DNA from 2 places in the Streptomyces sp. NPDC006339 genome. Region 2 is predicted to be linked to the other one. Evidence: predicted binding sites of a transcription regulator. Region 2 holds the regulator's gene; the other holds the start of a gene.
What was found. Region 2 encodes HrcA, which represses chaperone genes, less so after heat shock. Its sites were predicted from a motif close to TTNGCACTCNGNNNNNCNGAGTGCNAA; they were not measured.
Positions count from the first base shown of each region.

Region 1: groL (chaperonin GroEL) is a predicted target of HrcA. The motif match lies at 3,253-3,279, and genes of this name have one in related genera.

Region 1 covers NZ_JBEXQW010000038.1:49,373-63,824, forward strand. Annotated here, with positions in the region: gene ABZ135_RS27450 (glucosyl-3-phosphoglycerate synthase) at 1-586, opposite strand, end outside; SAM riboswitch class I at 708-850, shown strand; gene thrC (threonine synthase) at 844-2,166, shown strand; gene ABZ135_RS27460 (MoaD/ThiS family protein) at 2,202-2,480, shown strand; gene ABZ135_RS27465 (cold-shock protein) at 2,897-3,100, shown strand; gene groL (chaperonin GroEL) at 3,444-5,066, shown strand; gene ABZ135_RS27475 (SRPBCC family protein) at 5,221-5,691, shown strand; gene ABZ135_RS27480 (deoxyxylulose-5-phosphate synthase) at 5,711-6,037, opposite strand; gene ABZ135_RS27485 (class I SAM-dependent methyltransferase) at 6,132-6,851, opposite strand; gene ABZ135_RS27490 (hypothetical protein) at 7,023-7,451, opposite strand; gene ABZ135_RS27495 (MerR family transcriptional regulator) at 7,574-7,930, shown strand; gene ABZ135_RS27500 (transporter substrate-binding domain-containing protein) at 7,924-8,673, opposite strand; gene ABZ135_RS27505 (aldo/keto reductase) at 8,719-9,702, opposite strand; gene ABZ135_RS27510 (alpha/beta hydrolase) at 9,803-11,296, shown strand; gene ABZ135_RS27515 (PTS transporter subunit EIIC) at 11,435-12,952, opposite strand; gene murQ (N-acetylmuramic acid 6-phosphate etherase) at 12,993-13,922, opposite strand; gene ABZ135_RS27525 (MurR/RpiR family transcriptional regulator) at 13,948-14,452, opposite strand, start outside.
Region 2 covers NZ_JBEXQW010000024.1:53,661-68,112, reverse strand. Annotated here, with positions in the region: gene ABZ135_RS20605 (PfkB family carbohydrate kinase) at 1-809, opposite strand, end outside; gene ABZ135_RS20600 (MFS transporter) at 1,071-2,417, shown strand; gene ABZ135_RS20595 (MarR family transcriptional regulator) at 2,540-2,980, opposite strand; gene ABZ135_RS20590 (DoxX family protein) at 3,076-3,423, shown strand; gene abc-f (ribosomal protection-like ABC-F family protein) at 3,570-5,234, shown strand; gene ABZ135_RS20580 (adenosine deaminase) at 5,209-6,204, opposite strand; gene ABZ135_RS20575 (ribonuclease Z) at 6,216-7,118, opposite strand; gene ABZ135_RS20570 (histidine triad nucleotide-binding protein) at 7,138-7,497, opposite strand; gene ABZ135_RS20565 (16S rRNA (uracil(1498)-N(3))-methyltransferase) at 7,607-8,350, opposite strand; gene ABZ135_RS20560 (nitronate monooxygenase) at 8,347-9,438, opposite strand; gene dnaJ (molecular chaperone DnaJ) at 9,550-10,686, opposite strand; gene hrcA (heat-inducible transcriptional repressor HrcA) at 10,687-11,706, opposite strand; gene ABZ135_RS20545 (MBL fold metallo-hydrolase) at 11,878-12,609, shown strand; gene ABZ135_RS20540 (DUF3097 domain-containing protein) at 12,620-13,423, shown strand; gene hemW (radical SAM family heme chaperone HemW) at 13,860-14,452, opposite strand, start outside.

The DNA of each region.
Region 1 (14,452 bases), on a different contig from region 2:
CGCCGAGCGGCTGGACGAAACCGGCCAGTTGCGGCCAGTGCAGATTCAGCAGCGGCCGGGCCACCAGCTCCGTCACCCGGCCGCCCTGACCGGGGGCGTCGCCGAGCGGACGGTCGTACATCGCCTTCACGAAGTCCACGTCCGGGTCGGTCAGCAGCGGACCGACGATCCCCAAGACGAAATCCGCCGAGAAGTCCCGCAGATCGGCGTCGACGAAGCAGACCACGTCCCCGCTCGTCGCCATCAGCGACCGCCACAGCACCTCGCCCTTGCCCGGCACCGCCGGTATCCGCGGCAGGATCGCGTCCCGCGCCACCACCCGCGCCCCCGCCGCCGCGGCCACCTCCGCCGTACGGTCCGTGGAGCCCGAGTCGATCACCACCAGCTCGTCCACCAGCGGCACCGCGTCCGTCATCAGCTCGCGGCGGATCACGGAGACGATCGCGCCGACCGTCGCCTCCTCGTTCAGCGCCGGCAGCACCACGCTGACCTTCGTGCCCCGCTTGGCGGCGAGGATCCGCTCCAGCGGACGGTCGGCCACCGACCAGGACCGCCGGGCCAGCCAGCGCTCCACTTCTTCCAGCAACGTGATCTCCATCTCGCGGATCGGACGACCGTCTCCACCTCGGAAGGCTTCGGTTACAGTCTTGAACAACGCGGATGCCCGATGCATGTCGGGGTGCCGACCGCGTTCCACAATCGAATACCGCTCATCCAGAGGGGCAGAGGGAAACGGCCCGTTGAAGCCCCGGCAACCCTCCAGTCGGTTACTCGTCCTCCAGCGAGGCTCCCGGCTAGGGAAGGTGCCAAATCCGTCTCATGGCGAAATGCGTCATGAGGAAGATGAGGAGAAAGGGCCTCGCCTCCATGGCTGTACAGACGGTTGCCACCACCGCCACCCCCCGGACCCCGGTCGACCTCGGTCCCGCGTCCGGGCTCTCCTGCCGCGAATGCGGCGAAACCTTCGCGCTCGGTCCGATCTTCGCCTGCGAGCTCTGTTTCGGCCCGCTCGAAGTCGCCTACGACCTGCCGACCGGTGAGCCCGAGGCCCTGCGCAAGCGCATCGAGGCCGGCCCCGCCAACATCTGGCGCTACGCCCCGCTCCTCCCCGTCCCCGCCGACGTCGCCGAGAAGCCCAACCTGAACCCCGGCTGGACCAAGCTCGTCCAGGCCGACAACCTGGCCCGCGAGATCGGCGTCGAGCCCGGGAAGCTGTTCGTCAAGGACGACTCCGGCAACCCGACCCACTCCTTCAAGGACCGGGTCGTCGCCCAGGCCCTGGAGGCCGCCCGCGCCTTCGGCTTCACCACCCTCTCCTGCTCCTCCACCGGCAACCTGGCCGGCGCCGTCGGCGCCGCCGCCGCCCGGGCCGGCTTCCGCTCCTGCGTGTTCATCCCGCACGACCTGGAGCAGGGCAAGGTCGTCATGGCCGGTGTCTACGGCGGCGACCTGGTCGCCATCGAGGGCAACTACGACGACGTCAACCGCTTCTGCTCGGAGCTCATCGGCGACCCGCTCGGCGAGGGCTGGGGCTTCGTGAACGTCAACCTGCGCCCGTACTACGGCGAGGGCTCCAAGACGCTCGCGTACGAGATCTGCGAGCAGCTCGGCTGGGTCGTTCCGGACCAGTTGGTCATCCCGATCGCCTCCGGCTCGCAGCTCACCAAGATCGACAAGGGCCTCCAGGAGCTCATCAAGCTCGGCCTGGTCGAGGACAAGCCGTACAAGATCTTCGGCGCCCAGGCCGAGGGCTGCTCCCCGGTCTCCGCCGCCTTCAAGGCCGGTCACGACGTGGTCCGCCCGCAGAAGCCGAACACCATCGCCAAGTCGCTGGCGATCGGCAACCCGGCCGACGGCCCGTACGTCCTCGACATCGCCCGCCGCACCGGCGGCGCCGTGGAGGACGTGAACGACGAGCAGGTCGTCGACGCGATCAAGATCCTGGCCCGCACCGAGGGCATCTTCGCCGAGACCGCGGGCGGTGTGACCGTCGGCGTGACGAGGAAGCTCGTCGAGGCCGGTCTCCTCGACCCCTCGCTCACCACCGTGGTCCTCAACACCGGTGACGGGCTCAAGACCCTCGACGCCGTTGCCGACACCTCTCAGGCGACCGCCACCATCCGCCCGAGCCTCGACGCGTTCCGCGACGCCGGCCTGGCCCACTGAGACCCGCCCCCAGCGCGCCGAAAGGTTACGTAGACATGGCCGTGAACGTCCGCATCCCCACCATCCTCCGCACCTACACGGGCGGCCGGGCCGAGGTGCCCGCCGAGGGCGCCACCCTCGCCGAGGTCATCGCCGACCTGGAGAAGAACCACACCGGCATCGCCGCCCGCGTCCTGGACGACCAGGGCAAGCTGCGCCGCTTCGTCAACGTGTACGTCAACGACGACGACGTGCGCTTCGAGCAGGGCCTGGAGACCGCGACGCCGGACGGCGCGGGCGTCTCGATCATTCCGGCGGTCGCCGGCGGCTGCTGAGCCCGGCCCCCGTCGGGGCTCGGCCCGGAGATCTTCCGCTTTACAGAATTGCCCCTTCCGCTGCCAGAAGCGGAAGGGGCAATTCTGCATGGTTGAGCGCGGTAGAGTTGGGGAAGTCCCCTCCGCTGCTCATGCCAGGCGCATATGAGAATGCGTCGCCGCTCGACAAGATGCAGCCAAAGTGCCCGTGCCTTGTGTACCTTCTGCGCGCTTTGCCGGGCCCGACTTGCCCCGTAATTCCAGGGATTCTCCCTGATTCCCCTTTCCGGCGTGCCCAGAATTCTCGTCCGATTGCCCTGTTGCAGAGGGCAGTTGGGCAGATACATTCAGCCGCGGTCGACGCGTTCCGGCGCAGGGTCTGACCCGGGTCCGCGAAGTGCGGTCCCGCGCAAGGGCCAGTAATAGGGGAGTTAGGCATGGCTCAGGGCACCGTCAAGTGGTTCAACGCGGAGAAGGGCTACGGCTTCATCGCGGTCGACGGTGGTGCGGATGTTTTCGTCCACTACAGCGCGATCCAGATGGACGGCTACCGCACCCTTGAAGAGGGTCAGCGGGTCGAGTTCGAGATCTCGCAGGGCCAGAAGGGTCCGCAGGCGGACATGGTCAAGCTCGCCGTCTGAGCGCGGCGCGATCGGCCACCGACGCACTTCCGTCGAGGGGCCCGCATCCTGACCGGGATGCGGGCCCCTCGCGCGTGCGCGGACCGGGCCGCCGGGGGTGGCCGTGCGACCGCCCGCGACGTGGCTCCGCGGCTCTCGATCTGCGGGAGTCGCTTGCACTCTCCTAGGGCGAGTGCTAATCATTGGCGTTAGCACTCTGAAGGTGAGAGTGCTTACGAGGATCGGGCAGACGAGGTCGCAGGCAGCGTGGGGCAAGGAACCACGAGGCTCGCGGGCCGTCCGTCGCGGGCGTCGGCGCGGTCCAGGAGCGTTATCCACCCCATGTCCGGGAGGACCACTTCACATGGCCAAGATCATCGCGTTCGACGAGGAGGCCCGGCGCGGTCTCGAGCGCGGCATGAACCAGCTCGCTGACGCCGTCAAGGTCACCCTCGGTCCCAAGGGCCGCAACGTCGTCCTCGAGAAGAAGTGGGGCGCCCCCACGATCACCAACGATGGTGTCTCCATCGCCAAGGAGATCGAGCTCGAGGACCCGTACGAGAAGATCGGCGCCGAGCTGGTCAAGGAAGTCGCCAAGAAGACGGACGACGTCGCCGGCGACGGTACGACCACCGCGACCGTTCTCGCCCAGGCGCTGGTCCGCGAGGGCCTGCGCAACGTCGCCGCCGGCGCCAACCCGATGGCTCTGAAGCGCGGCATCGAGAAGGCCGTCGAGGCCGTCTCCGGCGCCCTGCTCGAGCAGGCGAAGGACGTCGAGACCAAGGAGCAGATCGCCTCCACGGCCTCCATCTCCGCCGCCGACACCCAGATCGGCGAGCTCATCGCCGAGGCCATGGACAAGGTCGGCAAGGAAGGCGTCATCACCGTCGAGGAGTCCCAGACCTTCGGTCTGGAGCTGGAGCTCACCGAGGGTATGCGCTTCGACAAGGGCTACATCTCGGCGTACTTCGCCACCGACATGGAGCGTATGGAGGCGTCCCTGGACGACCCGTACATCCTGATCGTCAACTCCAAGGTCTCCGCGGTCAAGGACCTGCTCCCGCTCCTCGAGAAGGTCATGCAGTCGGGCAAGCCGCTGCTGATCATCGCCGAGGACGTCGAGGGCGAGGCCCTGTCGACCCTGGTCGTCAACAAGATCCGTGGCACCTTCAAGTCCGTCGCCGTCAAGGCCCCGGGCTTCGGCGACCGTCGCAAGGCCATGCTGAACGACATCGCCATCCTCACCGGCGGCACGGTCATCTCCGAGGAGGTCGGCCTCAAGCTGGAGAACGCGGGCCTCGACCTGCTGGGCCGCGCCCGCAAGGTCGTCATCACCAAGGACGAGACCACCATCGTCGACGGTGCCGGTGACAGCGAGCAGGTCGCCGGTCGCGTGAACCAGATCCGCGCCGAGATCGAGAACAGCGACTCGGACTACGACCGCGAGAAGCTCCAGGAGCGCCTGGCCAAGCTCGCCGGTGGCGTCGCCGTCATCAAGGCCGGTGCCGCGACCGAGGTCGAGCTCAAGGAGCGCAAGCACCGCATCGAGGACGCCGTCCGCAACGCGAAGGCGGCCGTCGAGGAGGGCATCGTCGCCGGTGGTGGCGTGGCCCTGCTGCAGGCTTCCTCCGTCTTCGAGAAGCTCGACCTCGAGGGCGACGAGGCCACCGGTGCCAACATCGTCAAGCTGGCCCTGGAGGCCCCGCTCAAGCAGATCGCCGTCAACGGTGGTCTCGAGGGTGGCGTCATCGTCGAGAAGGTACGCAACCTGCCCGTCGGCCACGGCCTGAACGCCGCGACCGGTGAGTACGTCGACATGATCGCCGAGGGCATCATCGACCCGGCGAAGGTGACCCGTTCCGCCCTGCAGAACGCGTCCTCCATCGCGGCCCTGTTCCTCACCACCGAGGCCGTCATCGCCGACAAGCCGGAGAAGGCCGCCGCGCCGGCCGGCGGCGGCATGCCGGGCGGTGACATGGACTTCTGATCCTCGCGCTCGTAGAGGATCGGCGGTTCATCGCTGAACGCCGAAGGGCGGCACCCCACCGGGGTGCCGCCCTTCCGTCGTGTGGACCGGGCCGCGGGACGGGGCGATCCTGGAAGGGCAGGGAGGTCCGGGACCTGATCGGCGGGAGAACGCCATGATCACGCTGCTGACCACACCGGCGGACCGCGAGCTCGTCATCACCCGCACCTTCGACGCGCCCGTCGCCCGGGTGTGGGAGGCGTGGACGCGCCCCGAGCACGTCCGCGCGTGGTACGGCCTGGCGGCGCTGACCATGTCCGTCTGCGAGATCGACCTGCGGCCGGGCGGCACATGGCGCTGGGGCCAGCGGACCCCGGACGGCCAGGAGATCGTCTTCTCCGGCACGTACGAGGAGATCGTCCCGGGCGAACGCCTCGTCTACACCGAGGTCTTCGAGCAGATGCCGGACGCCGGACCGGTCCGCGTGGTCCTCTCCTTCGACGCGACCCCCGACGGCGGCACCGCCCTGACCAGCACGTCCTTCTGGCCCTCGACGGAGATCCGCGACCAGGCCCTGGCGGCGGGCATGGAGGCGGGCGTCCGCGAGCAGTACGACCGGCTGGAGGAGCACCTGCGCGGCATGTGACGGCGGCGTGCGGCCCCGGTCAGACCTCGTAGCGGAGCAGCGCCCGGGCGACGGGCTCGCCGGTACGGCGGGCGTAGGCGGTGCGGGCCTTGACCTCGCGCAGGGTGCGGGGGCGCCAGCCGGGCCCGCCGCAGCAGCTCTTGTGGAAGCCGATGCCCGCGTTCAGGACGACGGACAGGGCCCGCCAGGCATCCGTGTCACGGCGCTTCGGCGCCGCGAACGCCGACCCGGCGTGGATCATCGCCCGCGCACAGCGCGGACAGCGCCGCTCGCGCTCGCGCCCGTAGGACTGCTTGTACGAGGCCCGGCACGGCAGGCACACGTAGTGGGTCTTGCCGTGGCTCATGGACAGGAGGGTAGCCGCCGGACCCGGGCGGGCGGCAAGCGAATTCCGGCGGGGACGCGGGGCGTACGTTCCTAGGCCGGCGTCCCCGAAGTTTTCAGGGCCGTCGGAACAGGGCCGTCCAGAGGAACGGTTCGCCGAAGTGGGGCGAGTCGGACGGTTCGTCGTGCATGCGGCGGAGGTCCGACTCCGTCAGGTCGGCGAAGACGGCGCGGAGCGCGTCCGCGGTGTAGGCGAGGCCGCCGTGGAGGGTGGCGTCGCGGTAGAAGGCCGCGTCGGGGAGTTCGGAGCCCATGCCGTCGGGGCCGGCGGCGAAGCAGGTGAGGGCGAAGTGGCCGCCGGGGGCGAGGTGGTGGGTGAGGAGGGCGAGGTAGGTGGCGCGGCGGTGGGGCGGGAGGTGGTGGAAGCAGCCGGAGTCGTAGATCAGGTCGTACGGGCCGCCGTCGAGCCGACCCTCCCGGTCGAGGGCGAACACGTCGCCGTGCAGGAAGCGGATGTCCAGGCCCGCTTCCTCCGCCCGCTCCCGCGCCCAGGCCAGGGCGCCCGAGGACAGGTCCACCGCGTCGACCTCGAAGCCGCGCGCGGCGAGGTGGAGGGCGTTGCGGCCGGGGCCGCAGCCGAGGTCGAGGGCGCGGCCGGCGGTGGGGATCAGGCCCTGGTCGAGGTGGGCGACGAGGTTCTCGTCGGGCTTCGGGACGAAGAAGGGCACGGGCCGGGAGCGGTCGTCGTAGAAGCCGGCCCACTTGTCGGTGTCCTGTGCGAACAGGCCGTCCAGGAGCTGGAGGACGTCCTCGGTGGTGCGGGTCGTACGGTCCATGCGGATCCCCTTCCGTGTCGAGGAAACGCTACGGGAGGGAGCGGTAAAAGCCCAGGTCAGAGGGTGTGTGGCGAGGTGCTGGAGGGGCTTGTGGCGGGCGAACGCGAGCGGCCGGGCCCCCTCCCTCCGCGCCCCCGGGCGAGGGCGCCCAGAGGCGGCCCGGGGGCCTTCTCAGGGCGTTTCCGGGCGGGTCCTGAGAGGGTTTCCCGACAGGTTGCGCAGGGCCTTCCGCCGCAGCCACGGGGCGAGTTGGACCACGCCGAGCACCGCCTCGACGGCGAGGAAGGCCCAGAGGACCCGGGGCCCGCCGTGCGCCAGCGCGTACGCCTGCCAGCTCGCGAACAGCGCGCGGGCGACGCCGTCGAAGAGGCCGTACAGCGGGAGGGGCCGGACGGCACGCAGAAGGGCCCAGACCATCACGACGGAGCCCATCAGGTTCGCGTACAGGACCGTCATCGGGCCGGTGGGGCCGCCGCCCAGCGACAGGGCGTCGGCCAGCAGCGGATACGTCCACGGGGTCATGAAGCCGGCCGTGACGACGAGGTCGTACCAGGCGCTCGCGCGCACCAGGCGCACGTACGAAGGAGAGGAAGTCACCATGCCGCCGACGCTAAACAGTGGACTACGCTCCAAGGTCAAGCCCGAAGGCCGCGGCCGCGCCCGGGGCCCGGGGGTCGGGACCGGGCCCGGGGGCGGGCCGGATTTTCTCCCGAGGGGGACGCATGCTCATCGGTGAACTCGCCGCCGCCACCGGCATGGGCCGTGACACCCTCCGCTTCTACGAGCGGCTCGGCCTGATCGCCGGCGAGCGACGGGCCAACGGCTACCGGGACTTCCCGCCCGAGACCGTGCCCTGGCTGCAGTACGTGCGCACCGCCCAGGCCCTCGGCTTCACCCTCGCCGAGATCCGCCGCGTCGGCGAGGAGCTGCGCGAGGCGCCGGACAGCGCGGCGGCGCTCTCCGCGCTGTTCGAGGAGAAGCTCCGGGCGGTCGACGCCCGCATGGCCGAACTCGCCGCCCTACGAGAAGAGTTGGCGGCCCGCGTCGACACCGGCTGCCCGCTGCGCGCCGCTCAGTGAGCGGGCGGGGCCAGCAGGTCCGGGTCCTGGCCCGAGCGGGCCAGTGAGGCGGCGACGAAACCGTTCGCCTTCAGCTCCTCCACCGTGGCGCGCAGGAAGGCGATCGTCTCGGCCGACCGGCCCACCGTCGTGCCGACCGCCTGCCGGATCTCCATGAACCGGTCCTCGATCAGCCGCACGTCCGGGTGTGCCGCCGCGTACGCCGTCATCGGCTGGCGGATTCCCGCGCCCGCCTCCAGGCCCTGCTCGACGAAGGTGTCGACGCCCTCCGCGCCCCGCACCGGTGTCGCGTGCCGCAGCGTGCGGGTGAGGTGGAGGTCGTACGCGGAGCCCGCCTTCACGCCGACGCGGACGCCCGGGGCGTCCACGTCCGCCGGGGTCTTCAGGGCGGAGTCGCGCGGCACGACGTACACGCCCTCGATGACCGCGTACGGTGCCGTGAACGCGACCTCCGCCTCCCGCGCCGGGTCGACCGCCAGGAAGCAGAGGTCGGCCCGGCCGGTCGCCATCGCCTCGTACGACGCGCGTGCCGCACCGAAGCACAGCAGCTCCACGGGCACGCCGAGCCGGGCGCCGATCTCGCGGGCGAGGTCCACCGTGACGCCGGCGGGCGCGTCCGGGGTGCCCTGGGCCAGGACCGGGTTGCCGAGGTTGATCGACGCGCGGAGGGTCCCGGTCGGAGCCAGATCGGCGGCCACGGAGGGGTGGGGAGCGGGGGCGGGAGTGGGGTTCGGGGTCGTCATGGGCGGAGTCTAGGGACACCACCCCGGGGTGGCGCCTGGGTGCCCCTATCCCGCGGCGGGCCTGTGGTGCACCGCGTCCAGCAGGGTGAGCTCCTCCGCGCTGAGCTTCAGCGCGCCCGCCGCGACGTTCGCCTCCAGGTGGGCGAGGTCGCCGGTGCCGGGGATGGCCAGCAGGTGGGGGCCCTGGTGCAGGGTCCAGGCGATGCGGACCTGGGCCGGGCTCGCGTCGTGGGCGCGGGCCACGGCGAGCAGTTCCGCGGGCTCGGCGGCGGTCGCTCCGCTGTCCTGGCCGGCCGCCGCGATCGCGTAGAACGGTACGAACGCGATGCCCAGCTCGCCGCAGCGGCGGACGAACTCCGCGTACTCGGGGCGCACCCCGATCCCGTACATGTTCTGCACGCACACCACCGGCGCGATCCGCCGGGCCTCCTCCAGATGCTCGGGGGTGACGTTGGACAGGCCGAGGTGCCGGATGAGGCCGGCCTCGCGGAGTGCGGCGAGGGCGCCGAAGCGTTCGGCTATCGAATCGGTGCCGACGACCCGGAGGTTGACGACGTCGAGGTGGTCGCGGCCCAGTTGGCGCAGGTTCTCCTCGACCTGGGCGCGCAGTGCCTCGGGCGTCCGGGCGTGGGTGGCCCAGGCGCCGGCCGCGTCGCGCGCCGGGCCGACCTTGGTGGTGATGACGAGGTCGTCGGGGTAGCGGCCGGAGGGGGCGAGGGCGCTGTTGATGAGCTCGTTGGCGGAGCGGAGCGGGGAGAAGTAGAAAGCGGCGGTGTCTATGTGATTGACGCCGAGCTCGACGGCCCTGCGGAGGACCGCGATGGCCTGGTCCCGGTCCCTCGGTACGGCGTTCGCGATCAGCGCCTCCCCGGTCTGGGGCAGACGCATGGCGCCGAAGCCGACGCGGTGCACGGTCAGGTCGCCCAGCGTCCAGGTGCCGGATGCGGAAGCGGTGGGGGCGGCGGTGCCGGGTGTGGGTGCTGCGGAAGAGGCGGTGGCGGGGGCGTGGCGGGTCGTGTCCCTGGTCATACGGTGGTGATCTCCCTTGTGCCGGGCTGGGGTTGGCCCCACCTCGGATCGGCATGCCTCCGGGATGGGGCGGGTGCGCGCGACCGACGAAGGTTTCCCCATGACCTCCTCGCTCCGCAACACCCTTTTGATCGGCCTCTCTTCCGCCGCCGTGGCGGCCGGACTCACCGCCGGCCCGGCCGCCGCCGCCCCCGCCCCGCTCCCCGGGCTCCCCGGGCTCACCTGGACCGCCTGCGGCCCCGCCGGCCTCGGCCAGGAGTGCGCGAAGCTGAGCGTCCCGCTGGACCACGCCGACCCCGGCGGCCGGCAGGTCGAGCTGGCCGTGTCCCGGATCCGCAGCACCGACCCGGCCGCCCGGCGCGGCACCCTCCTCGTCGTACCGGGCGGGCCCGGCGGCTCCGGTGTGCAGCGGCTGAGCGGGAAGGGCGCGGCACTGGTGCGGGAGCTGGGCGGCGCGTACGACCTGGTGGCCTTCGACCCGCGCGGGGTCGGCGGCAGCGTGAAGGCGGACTGCGGGATCGCGGACGAGGACCGCCACCTGGTGACCCTGCGCGCCTGGCCGGCCGCCGACGGCTCGATCGGCGAGAACGTCGAGCGTTCCCGGCGGGTCGCCGAGGCGTGCGCCCGTAACGGCGGCGCCGAGCTGCGCGGCCTCACCACCGCGAACGAGGTCCGGGACATGGACCGGCTGCGGGCGGTACTCGGCGAGACGAGGATCTCCGTGTGGGGCAACTCCTACGGGACGTACGTCACCGCGCAGTACGCCCAGAAGTTCCCCCACCGCACCGACCGCCTCGTCCTCGACAGCAGCGCCGACCCGGATCCGAGGACCGTCGCCCAGGGCTGGCTGCGCGGGATGGCGCGCGGCGTGGACGACCGCTTCCCCGACTTCGCGGCCTGGGCGGCGCACCCCGACCGGGCGGAGGCCGGGCTGCGGCTCGCCGAACGCCCCGAGGACGTCCGCCCGCTGATCCTCGGCCTGGCCGCCCGCCTGGACCGGTCGCCCCGGCCCACGACCACGCCGGGCGTGCCGCTCACCGGCAACCTCCTGCGCCAGGCCCTGCAGAACGCCCTCGCCTCCGACGCCGCCTTCGAGGGCTTCGCCCGCCTGGTACGGGAGGCCGGCACGCCCACCGCGACGCCCGCCCTGCCGCCGGAGCTGGCCGGTCCGATGCCCGGACCCGACGCGACGGCCGTCGTCGGCGTCGTCTGCAACGACGTGAGGTGGCGCGGCTCCGTCCGCGACCACGAGCGGGCGGTCACCGCCGACCGCGCCGCGCACCCCCTGACGGCGGGCATGCCGGCGAACATCACGCCCTGCTCCTTCTGGAAGGGCGGCCCGGTCGCGAAGCCGGTCCGCGTCACCGACGAGGGCCCCTCCAACATCCTCATGATCCAGGGCCTGCGCGACCCCAACACCCCGCACGTCAACGGCCTGAAGATGCGCGCGGCCCTCGGCGCCCGCGCCCGCCTGGTCACCGTCGACCGCGGCGGCCACGGCATGTACCTGAGCAACGGCAACGCCTGCGGCGACCGGACGGTCACCCGCTTCCTGCTGACGGGGGAGCGCCCGGCGACGGACGTGACCTGCTGATACGGGCGGGGCGGTGGACGGGTCGGGACAAGTCGGGACGGGGCGCGGCCCCGCGCGGCACCCCGACCCTGCTCGGACCGTCCTCGGCCTCAGACCCTCGTCGGCTCAGACCGTCGAAGGCTCAGGCCGTCGCCGGCTTCAGACCTTCGCCGGAGCGGGCCCCGGTTCCGGTCCCGCCTCCGGCTCGGGGGTGGCGGGTGCGGCCGGGTCGGTCGGTGTCGTCACGTCGAACTCCTCGATCATCGCCCGGCTGAAGCCGAAGAAGTACGTGGCCAGGAAGCCGGCCGCGTAGCCGACGAGCAGCCCGCCCGCGTAGACCGCGAGGGTCTCGCCCAGGCCCCGGTTGCCGTCGAGGAGCGGGAAGAGGGCCCAGCCGGAGGGGCCGATGGCGGTGGAGCCGACCTTGTCGCCCAGCATGTTGAAGAGGCCGACGAAGCCGCCGCCGAAGGCGCCGCCGACGCAGGCGGTGACGAAGGGGCGGCCGAGGGGCAGGGAGACGCCGTAGATGAGGGGCTCGCCGACGCCGAGGAGACCGGCCGGGAGGGCGGACCGGATGGTGCGGCGGAGGGAGCCGTTGCGGGGCAGCTTCACGTACACGGCCATGGCCGCTCCGACCTGGCCCGCGCCCGCCATCGCCAGGATCGGCAGGAGGACCGTGGAGCCCTGCTGCTCGATGAGGGTGGTGTGGATGGGGATGAGGGCCTGGTGGAGGCCGAGCATCACCAGCGGCAGGAACAGCCCGCCGAGGACGAAGCCGGCGCCGGCGCCCGCGTGAGCGAGGAGCCAGTCGGCGAAGTCGCCGATGGCCCGCGAGACCTCGCCGGCCACGAACATCAGGCCGAAGACGGTGACCAGGCCGGAGACGAGCACGGTGAGGGTGGGGGTGACCAGGACGTCCAGGGACTCCGGCACCCGGCGGCGGCACCACTTCTCCACGTACACGGCGAGGACCGCCGCACCGAGCGCGCCGAGGACGCCGCCCTGGCCGGGGGAGAGGGCCTGGCCGAAGACCTCGACCTTCTGGACGCCCGCGAACACGATGATGGAGGCGACGGCGCCGCCGAGGACGGGCGTGCCGCCGAACTCCTTGGCCGTGTTGTAGCCGACGAAGACCGCGATCAGCGCCATGAAACCGCTCGCGACGGCGGCGAGCGCCGGGGTGACGGCGGGCAGCCAGTGGAGGTTGATCAGCAGGCCGTTCAGGCCGGCGATGATGCCGCAGCCGATGAGCGCGGGGATCAGCGGGACGAAGATGTTCGCGATCCTGCGCAGGAACAGCTTGAACGGGGTCGCGTTCCGCGCCTTCCGCGCGGCCCTGATCGCGGCGCCCGCCGCCGCGAGGTCGTCGGCGGTGCGTTTCGGGGCGTCGGCCAGCAGGGCCTCGAACTCCGGCGTCACGCGCGCGACCGTGCCCGGCCCCAGGACGATCTGGTACGTGTCGTCCTCCACCACGCCCAGCACGGACGGCAGCGCCCTGAGGTCCTCGTCCCGGACGAGCGAGCGGTCCCGCAGGCCGAGGCGCAGGCGGGTCATGCAGTGGGCCACGGAGCTGATGTTCCCGGCGCCGCCGACCAGGGGGAGGATCGCGGCGGCGGTGGCGCGATGGTCGTGCGGGCTGCTCTTGTCGTGCGGGCTGCTCTGGTCGTCTGGGCTCATGGTGCGGTGGTGCCTTGCTGTGAGGGGTACGAGACGGGCCTCAGCCCGTCGTCGCGTGCAGCGCGGCGCGCAGGTGGCCCCGGGTGTCCTGCAGCCGGCGCTCGGCGGTCTTGGCGTCGACGTCGGCCAGGATCATCAGGATGGCGGTCTTCACCTCTCCGTCGGCGGAGCGCAACGCGGTCTCGATCTGCTCGTCCGTGGCGCCGGTGGCGAGGGCGACGATCCGGCGGGACCGGGCCTGGAGCTTGTCGTTGGAGGCGCGGACGTCGACCATCAGGTTTCCGTAGGTCTTGCCGAGCCGGATCATGGTGATCGTCGAGATCATGTTGAGGACGAGCTTCTGGGCCGTGCCGGCCTTCAACCGGGTGGAGCCGGTGAGCAGTTCGGGCCCGGTGACGACCTCGATGCCGTGTTCGGCGGCGGCGCCGAGCGCGCTGTCCGCGTTGCAGGACAGGCCGATGGTGAGCGCGCCGAGGGCGCGGGCGTGTTCGACGGCGCCGACGGCGTACGGGGTGCGGCCGGAGGCGGAGACGCCGACGACCGTGTCGTCGGCGGTGAGGCCGAGCGCCGTGAGGTCCGCGACGGCGAGCTCCTTGGAGTCCTCGGCGCCCTCGGCGGCCTTGACCATGGCGTCGGGGCCGCCCGCGATGAGGCCGATGACCTCGGAGGGGTCGGTGTTGAAGGTGGGCGGGCATTCGCTGGCGTCGAGGACGCCGAGCCGGCCGGCGGTGCCGGCGCCCATGTAGACGAGCCGTCCGCCGCGGGCCATCCGCTCGGCCGTGGCGTCGATGGCGGCGGCGATCGCCGGGAGCTGCCGGGCCACGGCGGCGGGGACGGTCTGGTCCTCCTGGTTCATGAGCGCGGCGATCTCGGCGGTGGACAGCCGGTCGATCTCGGCGAGCTCGGGGCGGAACGCCTCGGTGCTGAGCGTGGCGAGCTGGGCGCGCAGTTCGGAGTACGTGGTCGGCACGGGCGGCTGCTCTTTCCTGGGTGGTTCAGCGGGTGCGGGGGGTGTGGCGGTGCGCGAGGGCTTCGTAGGAGGCGGCGAGGGCCGGGGCCGCCGTCTCGTACGTACGCTGGGTGACGCAGGTGAACAGGCAGTCGACCACCAGGAGTTGACTGGTCCGGGAGGACATCGCGGCGGGGCGCAGTTCGCTCTCGCGGGCGGTGGAGGTGGTCAGGACGTGGTCGGCGTACTGCGTCACGGGGCCGTCCGGTCGGCCGGTGACGGCGATGGTGGTGGCGCCGTGGTCGAAGGCGACCCGCAGCGGTTCTATGACGTCGCCGGTGGAGCCGGAGTGGGTGATGGCGATGGCGACGTCGCCGGAGCGGAGCTGCACGGCGTTGGTGACGGCCAGGTGCGGGTCGGTCGGGGCGTGCGCGATCAGGCCGATGCGGAGCAGTTTCTGGCCGAGGTCCTGGGCGACGAGGCCGGAGGCGCCGATGCCGTAGATGTCGATGCGGCGGGCGGCGGCGAGGGCGGCGACGGCGGCGCCGAGC
Region 2 (14,452 bases):
TCGCCGGCGCCGGTGGGGTCGAGCGCGGAGACCTGGATGGCGGGGACCTCGGCCGTCTCGCCGGTGGCGCCGTCCACGGCGTAGGCGCCCTCGGACCCGAGGGTGACGACGGCGTAGCGGACCTTGTCGGCCAGGGCGTGGGCGGCGGCGCGCGGGCAGTCGGTGCGGGTGTAGCGCATCGCCTCGGCCGCGTTGGGCAGGAACGCCTCGCAGTGCTCGAGGTCGGTCAGACCGGCCAGGTCCCAGCGTCCGGTGTCGTCCCAGCCGACGTCGGCGAAGACCTTGGCGCCGCCCCGGGCGGCCCGGGCCACCCACTCCTCGCTGCGGCCGGGCACGAGGGAGGCGACGGCGGCGCGGGCGCGCGGCGGGTAGGCGGGCGGGGCGCCGTCGACGGGTGGGGCGGCGTGGCCGTGGGAGACCATGGTCCGCTCGCCCTCGTACGCCATGGAGACGGTGACGGGCGAGTGCCAGCCGGGGACGGTGCGGGAGAGCGCGAGGTCGATGCCTTCGCCCTGTTCCAGGGCGTCCCAGCAGTATTCGCCGTAGTGGTCGTCGCCGAACGCGGCGGCGAGGGAGGTGCGCAGGCCGAGCCGGGCGAGGGCGGTGGCCATGTTGGCGACGCCGCCGGGGCTGGATCCCATGCCGCGCGCCCAGGACTCGGTGCCGCGCACGGGGGCGCTGTCGAGGCCGGTGAAGATGATGTCGAGGAAGACCGTGCCGGTGAGGAAGACGTCGCAGTCGGGGTCGGTGGGCTCGCGCAGGCGCAGCAGCGGGTCGACGTCGGCGAGGTCGGTGTCGCGGTCGGTCACGGCAGGCTCCCCGGTCGTGGTGCTGATGTCGACAGTGTGCCGGAAGGGGCCGGGGTGACGGGTCCGGCGCAGCGAATTCGCCGCCGAATACCCATGATCATCTTGCGCCAAACCTTTCTTCGGCGGAGAGTGACCCGTCTCACAGACCGAATCGGGGGATAACGGCTTCTCCGTCCCCTCGGATGCTTGATACACATGGTGCCGCGACCCCGTGGATCACCGGGCGCCATCTCACTTTCCCGTCCGGTTCCTGGAACGCCCATGTCGTCGCGCCGCCCGCGTGCCCTGGAGGCGCGCGCCGCTCTGCTCGCCCTCGTCGCCCTCTTCACGGCGGGCTATCTCGCCCCGTATCTGCTGCCGACGATCGTCGGCCGGCTCTCCGCGGGGCTCGGCCTCGGCGCCGCGCAGGCCGGTCTGGTCGGCTCGATCCTGCTGCTCGGCTCCGCCTCGGCGGGCTTCACGCTGGCCGCGCACGGGGAGCGGATCGGTCCGCGCCGGGCGGCTCGCCTCGGACTCGCCGCGATGGCCGTGGGCTACGGAACGGCCGCGGCGACGAGCGCCGTCCTCCCGGTCGTGGCGGGCGCGGTCCTCGGCGGCGTCGGCTCCGGTACGGCGACGGCGGTCGCGGCGGCCGGCATCGCGGGCCGCCCGGACCCCCACCGCGCCTCCTCGCTCGGCCTGCTGTCGGTCTCGGCGACGGCGGGCGCGCTCTATCTGACCCTGCCGCACCTGGGCGGCGGCCACGCGCTGCCGTTCGCGGCCATCGCGGGGACGGCGCTGCTGGTCTGGCCGGTGACGGGACGGCTGCCCGGCCGCACGCCCGCGGTACGGGAGACACCCGCGGCGGGACCGCTGCCGCACCGGTCCGCCGGGGCGGTCCTGGCGGGCGGGATCCTGCTGTGGTCGATGGCGCAGAACGCGCTGTGGGGCGTCAGCGGGCGCATCGGCCTGACCCAGGCGGGGCTCTCCGAGGTGACCCTGGGCATGGTCTTCGCCGCCGCGCTCGGCGCCGGGCTCGTGGGTGTCATCGCGGCCGGCGCGCTGGGCTCGCGGCTCGGCCGCGCGGTGCCGATCGGCGCGGGCACGGCGCTGATCGCCTGCTGTGTACTGCTCAGCTCCGCCGCCGAGACGCCGGCGTCCTTCGCGACCGGCGAGATCCTGTGGAACGCCGCGTACCCGGTGGTCCTGTCGTATCTGCTCGGCCTCGCCGCGTCCCTGGACCCGCGCGGCCGCTGGGCCGTCCTGGTCGGCTCGGCGTCCTCCCTCGGCGTGGCCTGCGGCCCCGTCACCGGCAGCGTCCTGTCCGAGGCGGCCGGTTATCCCGGCATGGGCCTGACGCTCTGCGTCCTGCTGCTCCTGGTCGCCGGGCCCATGACCGCCGTCGCCCGCCTCGCCTCGGGCCGCCCGCTCGTCCCGGGCTCCATCCGCCGCCGCGGCGGCGCCCCGGCCGCCCTGCTCGCCGCGACTACCTCCGCCCCGCCGTCCCTGCTCCCGCAACTGGGCGCCCCGGAGCAGGAGATCACCGAGATCGCGGTCCCGGTCCCGGCCTCCCGCCGCCGCGCGGTCAGGTCGGCCTTCCGCCTGGCGAGGCCGGCGGGCCGGGGCTAGGCGCCGTTTTCGCGGGCCGGGGCTGGGCGCTCTCGTCGCAGTCCGGGGGTAGGCGCCGTTTCGCGGGCCGCGGCGGGGCGCTCGTCGCGGGCGGGGGCTGGGCGCCGTTTTCTCGGGCCGGGCTACTCGCCGCACGCGTGGTCGGCCGCGTCCACCACGATCCGGTCCAACAGGCTGCGCAGAAGGGCCTGCTCGGCCTCGGTGAGGTCGCCGAAGATCTCGCGCTCGGCGGCGCTCACGGCCGCGTCGATGCGCTCCAGCACCGCCGCGCCGGTGTCGGTGATCTCCACGATGTGACGGCGCCGGTCGGCAGGGTCACGCCGCCGCTCGGCGAGGCCGTCGGCCTCCAGCTCGTTGAGGATCGCCACGAGCTGACTGGGGTCGACCTCCATCGCGGCGGCCAGGTCGCGCTGGCTCATGGCCGCGGGGGCGAGCCGCATCAGCGTCATCGCGTGGCGGGGGTGCAGCCCCGCCACGCCCAGGGCGGCACGGATACGGGCACCGGTGAGCTCTCCGCGGAAGGAGAGGAGGAAGCCGAGGCGATCGGTCGGGAGAGCTGCCATGCCGTCCACCGTAACAGCGGCTTTATTATTGAGCGCTCACAATCGTTGATGTGGTTCAATGATTTCCACGTCACCAGCATTGGAGTCACTCCCTCATGTTCCTCGCCTACGCCGCCCTGGCCGCACTCCTCGCCCTCGCCCTTCTCGGATCCACCTTCATGACCTTCACCCGCAACCCGGCGGTCGTCGGCAGCATGACGAAGCTGGGAGTGCCCGATTCCTGGCTGCCGTGGCTGGGTGCGGCGAAGGCCGCGGGGGCCGTCGGCCTTCTCGCGGGCCTCGCCGTGCCCCTGCTCGGCGAGGCGGCGGCCGTGGGTCTGGTGCTCTACTTCGCGGGTGCCGTCGTGACCCACATACGCGGGAAGGACTACGCGTTGGCTCCGGCGGTCGTCCTGACGCTGCTGCCGGCGGTGGCACTCGTCCTGCGCATCGCGTCCGCCTGAGCGGCCGACGGGCAGCCACCCAAGGCATGCAAACGATACGAGACGTCTCGTCTTTCATTCCGGCTCACCCTGTCGTACTGTCGACACGTCACCGCGAGACGAACCGTCTCGCGGGGCTCCCGTCGTCGACTCACAGGAGATCGCCCTTGTTCCGTGCCCAACTCACCGAGGTCACCAAGCGCTACGACGACCGGCACGTCCACCACCGGACCGTGCTCGACCGCGTCTCCCTGACCGTCCGGCCCGGCGAGCGCCTCGGCGTCGTCGGCGACAACGGCTCCGGGAAGTCCACCCTGCTCCGGCTCCTCGCCGGCCTCGAGAGCGCCGACAACGGCACCGTGGCCGTCGAGGCCCCCGGCGGCCTCGGCCATCTCGCCCAGACCCTCGACCTCCCGCCGACCGCCACCGTCGGCGAGGCCGTCGAGCAGGCGCTGGCGGAGATCCGGGCGCTGGAGCGGGCGATCCGCGCGGCGGAGGCGGCCCTCGCCGACTCCGGCGACCTCGCCGGATACGCGGAGCTGCTCGCCGCCTACGAGGCACGCGGCGGCGCCGAGGCCGACCGGCGCGTCGAGACCACCCTCCGCAGGCTCGGCGAGACCGGTCCGCTCGACCGCGCCCGCCCCCTCGGCACCCTCTCCGGCGGGCAGCGCTCCCGGCTCGCCCTCGCCGCCGTCCTCGCGGCCGAACCGGAACTGCTGCTGCTCGACGAACCGACCAACGACCTCGACGACGAGGCCGTCGCCTGGCTGGAGGAGCGACTGCGCGCCCACCGGGGCACGGTCGTGGTCGTCTCGCACGACCGTGTCTTCCTCGAACGGGTCACCACCGCCGTCCTGGAGGTCGACGAGGACCGCCACACCCTGCGCCGGTACGGCAACGGCTACGCCGGCTACCTCGCCGGACGCGCCGCCGAACGGGCCCGCCGGCAGCGGGAGTACGAGGAGTGGAAGGCGGAACTCGCCCGGTACACGGCCCTCGCGGACAGCAACATCGACCGCTTCAGCGCCATCCCCCGCAAGGCACCGGCCTCGTTCAGTGGGGCGGGCGCCTTCCGTGCCCGGTCACGGGCGCACGGGGCGATGAGCCGCATCCGCGCCGCCCGCGAGCGGCTCGCCCGGCTCACCGCCCACCCGGTGCCCGCGCCGGCGGAGCCGCTCCGCTTCCGCGCCGCCCCGGCGGGCGACGGCGCCCCCGTCGACCTGGCCGGAATCCGCGTGGCCGGTCGGCTCCGGCTCGACGCCCTGCACCTGGACGCGGGCGAACGGCTCCTGGTGACCGGCCCGAACGGCGCCGGCAAGACCACCCTGCTCAAGGTCCTCGCGGGCGAAGTCGTCCCGGACGCGGGCACCGTGCGCGCCCCCGCCCGGGTCGGGCTGCTCCGCCAGGACACGGCCCCTCCGACCGATCCGCGGACGGTCGGCGAGGCGTTCGGGGAGGGCCGCGAGGACGAACTGCTCGCCCTCGGGCTCTTCGCCGCCCGGGACCTGGCGACCCCGGTGCGGCTCCTGTCGGCGGGGCAGCGCCGCAAGCTGGAGCTGGCCCGGCTCGTGACGGCGCCCGCCGACCTGCTCCTCCTGGACGAACCGACCAACCACCTGGCCCCGGGCCTGGTGGAGGAGATCGAGGCCGCGCTCGCCGCCTACCGGGGCACGCTGGTGATCGTCAGCCATGACCGGCGCCTCCGCGCGGGCTTCCGGGGCCGCCGCCTCGACCTGTCCCCGGCGGAGCCCCGGGACCTCGCTCCGACGGCCTCGGCCTCGGCGGGAGCTGCGGCTTCGGCGGGGGCTACGCCCCGAAGTCGTACGCCGTGACCTCCGCCAGGTACCGCTCCCGCCGCGGCTCGTCGTCCTCCAGGAAGGAGGCCAGGAAGGAGTTCCGGGCGAGGGTCCGCAGGTGCTCGGGGGTCAGGGACAGCGCATCCGCGACCGCGTCGAAGGTGTCGCCGACGTAACCGCCGAAGTAGGCGGGGTCGTCGGAGTTGACCGTCGCCAGCAGGCCCGCCTCCAGCATCGTCCGCAGCGGGTGCCGCTCCAGGACGTCGACCGCCCGCAGCCGCACGTTGGACAGCGGGCACAACGTCAGCGGCACCCGCTCGCGGACGAGCCGCTCGACCAGCGACGGGTCCTCCAGGCAGCGCAGACCGTGGTCGATCCGCTCCACTCCGAGGACGTCGAGGGCCTCGCGGATGTACTCCGCCGGGCCCTCCTCTCCCGCGTGCGCGACCCGCCGCAGACCGAGCCGGGCGGCCTCCTCGTACACCTCGCGGAACTTCGCCGGCGGGTGACCGACCTCCGCCGAGTCCAGACCCACGCCGGTGATCCGGTCCAGATACGGCTTCGCCGCCTCCAGCGTCGCCATCGCCGACTCCGCCGACTCGTCGCGCAGGAAGCACATGATGAGCCGGGTCGAGATCCCGTGCCGCTCCTCGGCGCGGTCCAGGGCCGCGCCGAGCCCCTCCACGACGACACCGATCGGCACCCCGCGCGCCGTGTGCGCCTGCGGGTCGAAGAAGATCTCGGCGTGCCGCACGCCCTGCTCCGCGGCCCGCGCCAGATACGCGTCGGCGAGCTCGGTGAAGTCGTCGGCGGTGCGCAGGACCGCCATCAGGGCGTAGTAGAGGTCCAGGAAGGACCGCAGATCGCTGAAACGGTACGCCTCGCGCAGCGCCTCCGTGTCCGCGTACGGCAGGGTGACGCCGTTGCGCGCGGCGAGCGCGAAGGCCAGCTCGGGTTCGAGGGTGCCTTCGATGTGGAGGTGCAGTTCGGCTTTGGGTACGGGCACGGTGCCTTGCTCTATCTCTTCGGTACGGGGACCCTCATCAGGTCCTGGGCGATGCTCAGCTCCCCCTCGAACCCGGCCGCCCGCGCCTGCCGCTCGAACTCCTCCGGGTCGGTGTACCGCTGCGAGAAGTGCGTCAGCACCAGGTGCCGCACGCCCGCCTCCCGTGCGACGGCGGCGGCCTGGCCGGCCGTCAGATGGCCGTGGTCGACGGCGAGCCGGACGTCCTCGTCGAGGAAGGTCGACTCGATGACGAGCAGGTCGGCGCCCTCGGCGAGCGCGTACACCCCGTCGCACAGCCGGGTGTCCATGACGAAGGCGAACCGCTGTCCCCGCCGGACCTCGCTCACCTGCTCCAGGGTGACCCCGCCCAGGACGCCCTCGCGCTGGATCCGCCCCACGTCGGGGCCCTTGATGCCGTGCGCCGCGAGCCGCTCGGGCAGGATGCGGCGCCCGTCCGGCTCGACGAGCCGGTAGCCGTACGACTCCACGGGGTGGGACAGCTTGCGCGCCTCCAGCGTGTACCCCTCGGTGACCGCGAGCGGCCCGTCGGCGGTGACCGGCGCCTCGGTCAGCTTCACGGTCTCGCGGTAGGCCGTCGCGTACCGCAGCCGCTCGAAGAAGCGCTGCCCGCTCGCCGGGTAGTGCGCGGTGACCGGGTGCGGGACCTGGTCGAGATTGATCCGCTGGATCACCCCGGCCAGGCCGAGCGAGTGGTCGCCGTGGAAGTGGGTGACGCAGATCCGGTTCAGGTCGTGCGCCGCCACCCCGGCCCTGAGCATCTGCCGCTGGGTGCCCTCGCCGGGGTCGAAGAGGATGCCCTGCCCGTCCCAGCGCAGCAGATAGCCGTTGTGGTTGCGGTGCCGGGTCGGGACCTGGCTGGCCGTGCCGAGGACGACCAGTTCACGTACGGACAAGGGAGGGATCCGTCCCGGTCTATCCGGGGGGCCAGTTGAGGCCGCGGCCGCCCAGGACGTGCGCGTGGGCGTGGAAGACGGTCTGGCCGGCGCCGGCGCCCGTGTTGAAGACGATCCGGAAGCCGCTGCCGTCGACCTTCTCCTGCGCGGCGACCTCGCCGGCCTCGCGCAGCACGTCGGCGGCGACGGTCGGCGCGGCGGCGGCCAGGGACGCGGCGTCGGGGTAGTGCAGGCGCGGGATGACCAGGACGTGCGTGGGCGCCTGGGGGTTGATGTCGCGGAACGCCAGCGTCGTCTCGGTCTCGCGCACGATCGTCGCCGGCACCTCCCCCTCCGCGATCTTGCAGAACAGGCAGTCGCTCTGCGGCTCTCCGGCCATGGCCCGGGCCTCCTCGCCTCTGTCGATCAGTACACGCGCATGCTATCGGGGGCCACCGACAGCGACCGCCGACCGGGCCCCTCGACCCGCTCGCCTTCCCGCGGGGCCGCTACGACCAGCGTCCCGTGCGGCCGAGCACCAGCGCCGCGGCCGCCGTCCCCGCCGTGGAGGTGCGCAGCACGCTGTGCCCGAGCCGGTACGGCCTGGCCCCGGCCTCCTCGAACAGCGCCAACTCGTCCGGGGACACCCCGCCTTCGGGGCCCACGACGAGGACGATCGAGCCCTGCTCCGGCAGTTCGGCGGTGGCCAGAGCCCCGCTCGGATGCGCGCGGTCCTCGTGCAGGACGGCCGCGAAGTCGGCCTCCGCGAGGAGCGCGGCGACCTGCTTGGACGACATGAGCTCGGCGACCTCGGGGAAACGGGTGCGGCGCGACTGCTTGCCGGCCTCGCGGGCGGTGGCCCGCCACTTGGAGAGGGCCTTGAGTCCCCGGTCGCCCTTCCACTGGGTGATGCAGCGGGACGCGGCCCACGGCACGATCGCGTCCACGCCGGTCTCCGTCATGGTCTCGACGGCCAGTTCGCCCCGGTCGCCCTTGGGCAGGGCCTGGACGACGGTGATGCGCGGCGCGGGCGGGGGGTCCTCGTGGACGGCGGTGACCTCGACGGTCAGCCGGTCCTTGTCCTCGGCGGCGGTGACCACGCACGCGGCCCAGGCGCCCCGCCCGTCGGTGAGCACCAGCTCCTCACCGGCGCGCAGCCGCTTCACGGACACGGCGTGGCGGCCCTCGGGCCCGTCGAGGAGGAAGCCGCCGACGGCGGGCACGGCGTCGACGACGAAGACGGGTGCGGTCACGAGGTGCTCCTGGTGCGGTGCGGCAGCCCGGCGAGGGCGGCGTCGAGTTCGGCGGCGAGGACCTCCACGAGCCGGCCGGCCGGGAGCTCCCGCGCGAGGCGGTGGCCCTGCCCGGCCCACAGGGCCATGCCCTGCGGGTCTCCGGCGGTCGCGGCGGCCTTGCGCAGCGGGGCGGTGAGGTGGTGGACCTCGGGGTAGGCGGCGGGCGCGTACGGCCCGTGCTCCCGCAGGAAACGGTTCACCAGGCCCCGGGCCGGCCGCCCGGAGAAGGCCCTGGTGAGCTCGGTGCGGACGAAGAGGGGGTCGGTCAGGGCCCGCTTGTGCAGCGGGTGGGCCCCCGACTCGGGGCAGACGAGGAAGGCGGTGCCGAGCTGGGCGGCGTCGGCGCCGGCCGCGAGCACGGCGGCGATCTGCCGGCCGCGCATGATCCCGCCGGTCGCGACGATCGGAAGCCGGACGCTCTCGCGCACCTCGGTGAGCAGCGGCAGCAGCCCGCGGCCGCTGCCGGCGGAGGGCCCGTCGGCGGGGTCGTCGCGGTGGGTGCCCTGGTGGCCGCCCGCCTCGGTGCCCTGCACACAGATCGCGTCCGCCCCGGCGCGCTCGGCGGTGCGGGCCTCCTCGACGGAGGTGACGGTGACGATCGTGAACGTACCGACCCGGTCGAGGGCGTGCAGCGCGTCACGGTCGGGGCAGCCGAAGGTGAAGGAGACGACCGGCACGGGGTCGTCGAGCAGGATCGCCAGCTTGGCGTCGTACCCGTCGTCCCGGCCCTGGTCGGCGTCGCCGAGCTCCGTCTCGTACCAGGTGGCCTCGCCGGCCAGTTGGTGGCGGTACACCTCGACGGCGGCGGGGTCGGCGGGCTGGCCGCTCGGCGGCATGAAGAGGTTGACCCCGAAGGGCCGGCCGGTGAGCCCGCGGACCTGCTTGATCTCCTGGTAGAGCCCGCCCGCCGTCTTGTACCCCCCGGCCAGGAACCCGAGCGCCCCCGCCTCGCACACGGCACCGACGAGCTCCGGGCAGGACGCGCCACCCGCCATGGGTGCCTGCACGATCGGAAGCCGGGAGAGATCGCTCAGTGCGGTGGACATGCAGGCATCGTGCCATGCCGGTGTGACGGCGCCGAATCGGCGGACGGCCCGCGGAAAGAGGGCGGCCCGCACGATGTGCGAGCCGCCCTCTCCGCGTCGTGCCTACGGGGCTCAGCGCCCGTTGAAGGCGTCCTTCAGGCGCGAGAACAGCCCCTGCTGACCGGGCTGGAACTGGCCCAGCGGGCGCTCCTCGCCGCGCAGCTTGGCCAGCTCGCGCAGCAGGCGCTCCTGCTCGGGGTCGAGCTTCGTCGGGGTCTGGACCTCGACGTGGACGATCAGGTCGCCCCGGCCGTTGCCGCGCAGGTGGGTGACGCCGCGGCCGTGCAGCGGGATGGACTGGCCGGACTGGGTGCCCGGGCGGATGTCCACGTCCTCGAGACCGTCGAGGGTCTGGAGCTGCACCTTCGTGCCGAGCGAGGCCGCCGTCATCGGAAGCGTCACCGTGCAGTGCAGGTCGTCGCCGCGCCGCTGGAAGACGTCGTGCGGGAGCTCGTGGATCTCCACGTACAGGTCACCCGCCGGACCGCCGCCGGGGCCGACCTCGCCCTCCCCGGCCAACTGGATCCGGGTGCCGTTGTCGACACCGGCGGGGATCTTGACCGTGAGGGTGCGGCGGGAGCGGATCCGGCCGTCGCCGGCGCACTCGGGGCACGGGGTCGGGACGACGGTGCCGAAGCCCTGGCACTGGGGGCAGGGACGGGAGGTCATGACCTGGCCCAGGAAGGACCGGGTGACCTGGGAGACCTCGCCGCGGCCGCGGCACATGTCACAGGTCTGCGCGGAGGTGCCGGGCGCGGCGCCCTCTCCGGAGCAGGTGGTGCAGACGACGGCCGTGTCGACCTGGATGTCCTTGGTGGTGCCGAAGGCGGCCTCGTCGAGGGTCACCTCCAGTCGGATCATCGCGTCCTGGCCGCGCCGGGTGCGCGAACGCGGGCCGCGCTGGGACGCCGTACCGAAGAAGGCGTCCATGATGTCCGAGAAGTTGCCGAAGCCGCCCGCGCCGAAGCCGCCGGCCCCGCCGCCTCCGGAGGAGGACAGGGGGTCGCCGCCGAGGTCGTAGACCTGCTTCTTCTGCGGGTCCGAGAGCACCTCGTACGCGGCGTTGATCTCCTTGAACCGCTCCTGCGTCTTCGGGTCCGGGTTCACGTCCGGGTGAAGCTCGCGGGCGAGTCGGCGGAATGCCTTCTTGATCTCGTCCTGCGAGGCGTCCCGACGCACGCCGAGGACGGCGTAATAGTCCGTGGCCACTTACGACTCCGCCAGGATCTGTCCGACGTAACGTGCCACTGCGCGTACCGCTCCCATCGTTCCGGGGTAGTCCATGCGGGTCGGTCCGACCACGCCGAGTTTGGCGACTGCCTCGCCGCCGGAACCGTAGCCGACCGAGACGACGGATGTGGACGTCAGGCCCTCGTGGGCGTTCTCGTGCCCGATCCGTACGGTCATGCCCGATTCCTTGGCCTCGCCGAGCAGCTTGAGGAGCACGACCTGCTCCTCCAGTGCTTCCAGGACGGGCCTGATCGTCAGGGGGAAGTCGTGTCCGAAGCGGGTCAGATTGGCGGTGCCGCCGATCATGAGCCGCTCCTCGTGCTCCTCCACGAGGGTCTCCAGGAGGGTCGCGAGCACGGTCGAGACCGTGGCGCGGTCCTCCGACTCCTCGAAGGACTCCGGCAGGTCCTGCACCAACTGCGGCACGTCCGCGAAGCGGCGTCCGACGACCCGGCTGTTGAGCCGGGCGCGCAGGTCGGCGAGGGAGGTCTCGCCGAAGGGTGCCGGGCAGTCGATCACCCGCTGCTCGACCCGGCCGGTGTCGGTGATGAGCACCAGCATCAGCCGGGCGGGCGCCAGCGACAGCAGTTCCACGTGCCGCACCGTCGAGCGGGTCAGCGAGGGGTACTGCACGACGGCGACCTGGCGGGTGAGCTGCGCGAGCAGCCGGACCGTGCGGCCGACGACGTCGTCGAGGTCGACGGCCCCGTCGAGGAAGTTGTGGATCGCCCGCCGCTCGGGGGTCGACAGCGGCTTGACGCCGGCCAGCCGGTCCACGAAGAGGCGGTAGCCCTTGTCGGTGGGGATGCGCCCGGCGCTGGTGTGGGGCTGGGCGATGTAGCCCTCCTCCTCCAGGACCGCCATGTCGTTGCGCACGGTGGCGGGCGAGACTCCGAGCTTGTGCCGCTCGGTCAGCGCCTTGGAGCCGACCGGCTCCTCCGTCCCGACGTAGTCCTGGACGATGGCGCGCAGCACCTCGAGTCTGCGTTCGCTGAGCATCGTGCGCACCTCCAGGTGTCGATCCGGTTCCGGTTGCTCCGCTTTTGGCACTCGCCCTGTCCGAGTGCCAGGAATCCCCCGGCCAGTGTACGGCGGTGTCCATCGCTCCTGGCAAGGAGGCGGGCTCGGAGGGGTCGAGCCCGATAGCGTCGTCGTATGGATGAGCACGCGATGGACGCCCGTACGGAGCGATGGGAAGAGCTCGGCTGGGAGCGGCTCGGAGACGGCGTCGGAAGGCGCCGGCTGCCGGGCTGGGACGCCACGACGGGCCTGGTCGTGGGCCGTGACGCGGTCCTGCTGTACGACACCGGCGCGACCCTCGCGCAGGGCGCCGAGCTGCGCGCCCAGGTGGCGGAGCTCACGGGCGGCCGGAGGGTGACGCATATCGCACTCAGCCACCCGCACTTCGACCATGTCCTCGGGACGGCGGTCTTCGCGGGCGCCGAGGTCTTCGGGGCGGTCGGCATGGACACCCTGCTGCCCCGGGAGCGCGAGGAGCTGCGGACGGACGCGGTACGGCACGGGGTCGACGAGCGGGCCGCGGCGGAGGCGGCCGAGGTGCTGGTCGCCCCGCGGCACACCGTCTCGGGCGAGTGGACCCTCGACCTGGGCGGCCGGCAGGTGCTGCTGGCCAACGTGGGCCCGGGCCACTCGGGCCATGACCTGGTGCTCCTCGTCCCGGGTGAGCGGGAGATCGTCTTCTGCGGCGACCTGGTCGAGGAGTCGGGCGAACCGCAGGCCGGTCCGGACGCGATCCCGGCCCGCTGGCCGGACGCCCTGGACCGCCTCCTGGCTCTCGGCGGCGAGGACGCGGTGTACGTGCCGGGGCACGGGGCGGTGGTGGACGCCACGTTCGTACGACGCCAGCGCGAAGAACTGGCACGGCGCTTCTCCGTCGCATAACGTCCCCCGAATGCGCAGCTACAACCCGGATCTGACCCCTCCTTGGAAGCGCTCGGCGCCCGTCCCGGAGGTCCCGGCGGACCGTGACCTGGTGGTCGAGGAGGTCTCGACGGGCTTCTGCGGGGCGGTGATCCGCTGTGAGGCCGGCACGGTGACGCTGGAGGACCGCTTCGGCAAGCACCGGGTCTTCCCGATGGAACCGCGCGGCTTCCTGCTGGAGGGCCGGGTCGTCACCCTGGTCCGCCCCTCCCGCCCGGCGCCGGCGCGGCCCACCCGTACGGCCTCCGGCTCGATCGCCGTCCCCGGCGCCCGGGCGCGGGTGGCCCGTGCGGGCCGGATCTACGTCGAGGGCCGCCACGACGCCGAGCTGGTGGAGCGGGTGTGGGGCGACGACCTGCGGATCGAGGGCGTCGTCGTGGAGTACCTGGAGGGCGTCGACGACCTCCCGGCCATCGTCGCCGACTTCGCCCCGGCCCCGGACGCCCGCCTCGGCGTCCTGGTCGACCACCTGGTGGACGGCTCGAAGGAGTCCCGCATCGCGGCCCGGGTCTCCTCCCCCGACGTCCTCGTCGTCGGCCACCCCTACATCGACATCTGGCAGGCCGTGAAGCCCTCCGCCCTGGGCATCCGGGCCTGGCCGACCGTCCCCCGCGGCCAGGACTGGAAAACGGGCATCTGCCGCGCCCTCGGCTGGCCCGAAAACACCGGCGCGGCCTGGCAGCACATCCTCTCCCACGTCCACTCCTACAAGGACCTGGAACCGGAGCTGCTGGGCCGGGTCGAGGAACTGATCGACTTCGTGACGGCGCCGTAGGGCCCCGGTGCGGGCCTCCCCACCGGCGCTGCGCCCGCCCTCCGCCGCTGTCCGTTGTGGGCATTCGTTCCGCTGGTGCGGTGCCCGCCCTTGCCGGGCCGTCGCCCCCTCGGTTGTGGGCATTCGTTCCTCCCCCAGACTCCGTCCGGGGGTGCCCCCAGGCGGAACGGGTGGGCACAACGGAACGGCGCCCCTTGCCGGGCCTAGGCTCCTGGTGCTTTGACCCGCACCACGAGTGCGCCGTACTCGTGGTGCGGGCAGGAACAGGTGCGGAACGCGCCCGCATGGGCGCCGTCCCGTGTGCCCACCCGTCCCGCCCCAGCGGGACGAATGCCCACACGGGCGGGCGGGGCGGGGTGCCGCCCCAGCAGGGCGCGGGCCGCACCGGTCCGGGGCGACGGCCAGCACGGGGTCGAGGCGCGGGGCCGGCCGGGGGTCAGTCCACCAGGTCGCGGACCACCGCGTCCGCCAGGAGCCGTCCCCGCAGGGTCAGCACCGCGCGCCCGTCCGCGTACGGCCCCGCGTCCAGGAGCCCGTCCGCGAGGGCCCGCTCGGCGGCGGCGAGGCCCTGGGGGCGGAGCAGGTCCAGGGGGCACCCCTCCCGGAGGCGCAGCTCCAGCAGGACCCGCTCGACCCGCCGGTCCTCCTCCGACAGCACCTCGCGGCCGGCTCCGGGGGACCGTCCCTCCCCCAGGGCCGCCGCGTACGCCCCGGGGTGCTTGACGTTCCACCAGCGCACCCCGCCCACGTGGCTGTGGGCACCCGGGCCGGCGCCCCACCAGTCGGCGCCGCGCCAGTACAGCTCGTTGTGGAGGCAGCGGCCGGACTCGGAGGTGGCCCAGTTGGACACCTCGTACCACTCGAAGCCCGCGCCGGAGAGCACCTCCTCGGCCATCAGATAGCGGTCGGCGTGGACGTCGTCGTCGGTCATGGGTATCTCGCCGCGCCGGATGCGCCGGGCCAACTGGGTGCCCTCCTCCACGATGAGCGCGTAGGCGCTGACGTGGTCGGGTCCGGCGCCGATCGCCG